DNA from 2 places in the Paenibacillus sp. FSL P2-0089 genome. Region 2 is predicted to be linked to the other one. Evidence: predicted binding sites of a transcription regulator. Region 2 holds the regulator's gene; the other holds the start of a gene.
What was found. Region 2 encodes CtsR, which represses protease genes until heat stress. Its sites were predicted from a motif close to ATGGTCAATAAAGGTCAAACA; they were not measured.

Region 1 (2,462 bases), 940 kb from region 2:
GCCGCCTCGTCGATGACGAGAATATCCTCTTGCCCGAACCGCAGCATCGCATGAATGGCCTTCGCCTTGCGTTTGCCGCCGGCAATACCGATAACGACTTCTGTACGGATAATGTCTTCCAGGCGCAGCCCCATGGTCCGCATCGTATGAACCACTTCGCCATTCTCATTGAAATAGTATCCGAAGGACTCGGCTACGGCTCCCTCGCTCTGAATCTCTGAGATCGTCCCGGAGTCCAGCTTGCGGCGGTGGGTCATTTCAATGGCGTCGCCTATTCCATGTACAATAATACGCGATCTGCGGATAATTTGTACAATCTCTCCAATATTGGAGTCCTGCGCAAGCGACTCATATGCGTCTCCGCTAAGCAGATCGGGCACATGCAGCAGACGGTAATTGGCGCCAATCCGTTTGGCCATGGTTGAAGCAATGGTGTTGGCCTGTATCTCCATGCTCTCTCCCAGTCCTCCACGCGCCGGAACAACCCAGGCGTTCTTATAGGAAAGGGATAGCGGCGGGGTCAGCTGATCGGCCATCTCGGCCAGTGTTGATCCGCCTGTGACGGCAATCGTATCGTCACTGCGCAGTACGCTGAGCAGTGCCTTGGAGCCTGCGCGCCCCAGCTCACGCTTGGTGAACGGCGATGTCTCACAATCGCCAGGTACCACAATTACTTTGGTGAGACCGTACGTTGTACGAATTTTCTCTTCCAGATCATCCAGGCCGAATAGGCTCTTGGCGACCGGCTCCAGCAGGTCAAGCAGTCTGCGACCGGCATCGCTAATGCGCATACCGACGCTCTCGATCTCAATGAGCCCCTGCGATTTCAGAAGATCCGTCTCGGCGCGCAGCACCCGCTCGGTCATATCAAGCGATGCGGCTAACGTCCTGCGCCCAATAATATCGGACAGCATGATCTGATGTAGAATCGTATACCGTCTCTTAAGGGTTTCCATGAGATCAGGCAGAAGCTGCTTTTGGATTTCCAATAGATTACGCATGCTTTCACTCCTGCAACTTCGTCTTTCTCTTATCCCTTGTTCGTGGTCTCAAAATGTCCCGGGTTAACTTTTTAAGTCCCACCCATATTCTACCCAAAACTGACGCCAAGTGCAAGTGTTCCGAGACTATAATTCTCAGCCCGCTTTCATCTTATACATGGGCTTGTTCGGCAGCCCACTGGCAGGAGGCGCATTTCCGGCTCTATTAATGGAGGCAGAGAAAACTATTTTTGCGCAGGATGCCTAATACGCATTGCTTTTATCCGAGAAGTATATTATAATAATTTCTGTTGCGCCCGTGGTCCAATGGATATGACGTAGGCCTCCGAAGCCTGAGATCCAAGTTCGATTCTTGGCGGGCGCGCCATTTTTTTCAAGCTTGTACATAATTTAGTTCCGATTATATTATATTTAACCAATGAGCCGCTTGAGGGCTCTTTTTTTTGAAAGTAAGTTTGACTTTCTTTGACTTTTTGTTTGAATTTGTTTATCATGTGGTTAATACGGTAACAGTAAAAAATGAACACATTCGAAGCACCAATTTCAAGGAGGTTTTCCACGTGAGTTATATTCCTATGGTAGTAGAACAGAGCAACCGCGGTGAGCGCGCTTATGACATCTATTCCCGCCTGCTGAAGGACCGCATCATTTTCCTTGGAACGGAGGTTAATGACGTGGTTGCCAATTCCATCATCGCACAAATGCTCTTCCTGGCTGCCGAGGACCCGGATAAGGATATTCACCTGTATGTGAACAGCCCAGGCGGTTCCATCACAGCGGGTATGGCTATCTTCGATACAATGCAATACATTAAGCCGGATGTGTCCACCATCTGTGTAGGTATGGCCGCTTCCATGGGAGCTTTCCTGCTGAATGCCGGCGCCAAGGGCAAGCGCTTCGCCCTGCCGAACAGCGAAATCATGATTCACCAGCCGCTAGGCGGTGCCCAGGGGCAGGCTTCGGATATCGAGATCCGCGCCCGCCGCATCATCAAGCTGCGTGAGAAGCTGAACCGCATCTTGTCCGAGCGTACAGGCCAGCCGCTGGAGAAGATCGAGAAGGATACTGACCGCGACTACTTCATGAGCGCTGCAGACGCTGCTGAATATGGTATCGTGGACAAGGTAATTGAGAAGACTCTGCCAACAGGCGTATAAGTACCTGCTCCAATGAATACACAAAGAGGCTGTAACAGACCGGTCCGGTCCCGTTACAGCCTCTTTCTTATGCCCAGCCATTGCTGCCTACCTTAAGCTCCCGTACCCAAGGGCATCCAGCTTGCCTGCAATTACGCGGTAGCCTCTGCCGTTCGGGTGAATATGGTCCAGGAACAGCAGCCCCCGCTCATTACCGGCAAATTCATGGTATACCGAAGCAAACCCTACGTTATTGCTGCTGTAGCCTGCTGCATAGCGGTTGAACTCCCGCACCCACTCTGTTGCTTCATTCACCTGTGGGTAG
Region 2 (2,462 bases):
AAGGCCGGCAGATGCACCATAACCGAGGCTCTCAGCCCTGTTCCCACATTGGTGGGACAGCTTGTTAAGTAGCCTCTGCGGTCATCGAAGGCGTAATTGACAGCAGCCTCGAAAATATCATCGATGGCGGTTGCCCTTACCCAGGCTTCTCTGACCTGCAGCCCCGGGAACAGGCATTGAATGCGGAGATGATCCTCCTCATTGATCATAATGCTGACTGACTCGTCCTCATTAAGAATGACTGCCCCGCCTTTGGAATCATCCGCCAGGTTAGGACTGATGAGGTGCTTTTCCACCAGTACCTTTTTGTCCAGCTCACCCAGCTCATCCAGTCTCAGCAGCTCGAAGCTGCCGAAGTCGGCCGAAGCTTCACCCTGAAATACGGGGGCAAGCTGCTCCAGCACCTCCTCCGACTGCTCTCTTGAAGCGAGCAGCGGGAACGGAAGATGCTCCAGATTACGGGCGATCCGCATACGGCTGCTGATGACAATCTCGGAATGGCTGCCGCCGCAGCGCATCCAGTCACTCAGTGCTTGTTCGGTAAACCGGAGACTTGACATGCCCGGATCCCTCCTATATATCAAAGACTTTACTCTTGTGGCATTTCTTTTTCAAGCTTGCGGATTCTGTCCCTCAGCTCAGCTGCGGTCTCGAACTCCTCCTGCACAATACTCTGCTGCAATTCCTGCTTCAGCTCATCAATCTGGCGCTTGCACATAATCTGTGCGCCCGCCCGCTTGGGCAGCTTGCCGACATGCGCTGTACTGCCATGCACCCGCCTGAAGAGCGGGTCAAGTGTACTGTCGAAATACTTATAACAGGAGCTGCAGCCGAACCGTCCCAGCTTGCTGAACTGTGAATAGGTCATGCCGCAGTTTTCACAATGCAGCCCCTGCACACTTTGTGCGGCTGCTGACTTTCCCTTGCCCGAGCCTTCCAGATCCAGGAGACCGGAAAGCAAGCTGTGGATAGAGAAGCCTCCCGCAGTTCCGGGAATCAGTTCACCCTTCTCCCGCGCACAGCTTTCGCAGATATGAAATTCCGTCTTTTCCCCGTTCACAATCTTCGTGAAGTGGAGTGTAGCCGGTTTGACGCCGCATTCCTGGCATAGCATGAGCGGTGTCCCTCCTTACCATTTGACAAATTATTTGCCCAATAAAGAGATTAGCATAGCCTTCATAAGCTTGGCACGAATCTCATCCCGGTACGGCAGATTAACCGTCAGGCATTCCCGGGAAACCGCAGACCGCATCAGACACGCTTCACGTTTGGAGAGGAAACGGGCCTCCTCCAGCTGATAAATCAGCCCTTCGGCAGAATTCTGATCAATATCATTCCCTATCGTGGAGTTCAGATGTGCGTATAAGGCCACATTCTGAGGCAGCTCATAGCGCTGAATCCGGATATATCCGCCGCCGCCGCGTTTACTCTCCACCACATATCCCTTTTCCAATGTGAACCGTGTGCTGATGACATAATTGATCTGTGACGGGACACAGGAGAACTGGTCCGCCAGATCATTGCGCTGAATTTCCACCGTACCTTCGGGACTTTCATGCAAAATATTCTTCAGATATTGTTCAATAATATCGGAGATATTACGCATCACTCATCCTCCAGTGTATAAGCATTGGTTAAATCTGTGCTGCGCCAACGCCTGCCGTCAGAGACATGCTCTTAAGAACTTAACCCGGGCAATGTAATAAGAATCGGCTGCAATAGCCTCTGCACTGCGCTTTTTCTCTAAATGTTACATTCCTGAGAACGATGATATCCGGCCTGCGTTGACTTTGACTTTCTTTGACTTTTTCATATTATAACATATTCTCGCTGAATGCCAAGGGGTTACTCTTATTTTTTACGTTTTGGCTGTATTGTATTCCGGTTGCCTGCTTCGTTCACTGAAATGGAGGCGTTATGTATAGGACAGCTCCTCCCTCCCAGGGGAAGAGGAAGAGCCGTTCTCTGTCAGAAAAAATCGAATAATGCCGTCTCGGCCTGCGGAATCAGCGCTTCAAGCCAAGCTGTCGCCCCAGCAGTCCCGGATAATTGTCCGTACTTTGCCGCCTGAAGCGGACGCTTGTATCCCATCAGCAGCACAGTAAGCGTGCCGATACTGCATTCCAGGTCAGCCTCTGACCGCTCTCCCTCAATCCGGGTAAGCGTCGCTCCCCCCTGCTCCGACACAGTCCACCGCCATAACCCGTTGTTCCATGATGCATGCTTATCTTCAATATAAAGCACCCGCTCCCGGTCACCCTCAGGCACATTGAAGATCATGTTCTCCACAAAAGCCTTAGCATTGACGATACGCGCCATGAAGTATGGATAATTCTCCTGCGCAATCCGCGGATCGGGAAGGAGGAAGGGAAGAATATCGTCAGCAGGCACCAGCTTCAGCTGTGCAACCGTAATCATGGAGTCATGATTGGCCAGGAAGGTCCACAAGCCCTGGCGGGCAA

Region 1: clpP (ATP-dependent Clp endopeptidase proteolytic subunit ClpP) is a predicted target of CtsR. The motif match lies at 1,454-1,474, and genes of this name have one in related genera.

Annotation. Positions count from the first base shown of each region.
Region 1 is NZ_CP152006.1:7,527,436-7,529,897, reverse strand. It holds gene NST69_RS32310 (sugar-binding domain-containing protein) at 1-1,001, opposite strand, end outside; tRNA gene NST69_RS32305 (tRNA-Arg) at 1,294-1,368, shown strand; gene clpP (ATP-dependent Clp endopeptidase proteolytic subunit ClpP) at 1,562-2,158, shown strand; gene NST69_RS32295 (GDSL-type esterase/lipase family protein) at 2,246-2,462, opposite strand, start outside.
Region 2 is NZ_CP152006.1:6,584,224-6,586,685, forward strand. It holds gene NST69_RS28090 (protein arginine kinase) at 1-560, opposite strand, end outside; gene NST69_RS28095 (UvrB/UvrC motif-containing protein) at 590-1,114, opposite strand; gene NST69_RS28100 (CtsR family transcriptional regulator) at 1,145-1,606, opposite strand; gene NST69_RS28105 (GNAT family N-acetyltransferase) at 1,969-2,462, opposite strand, start outside.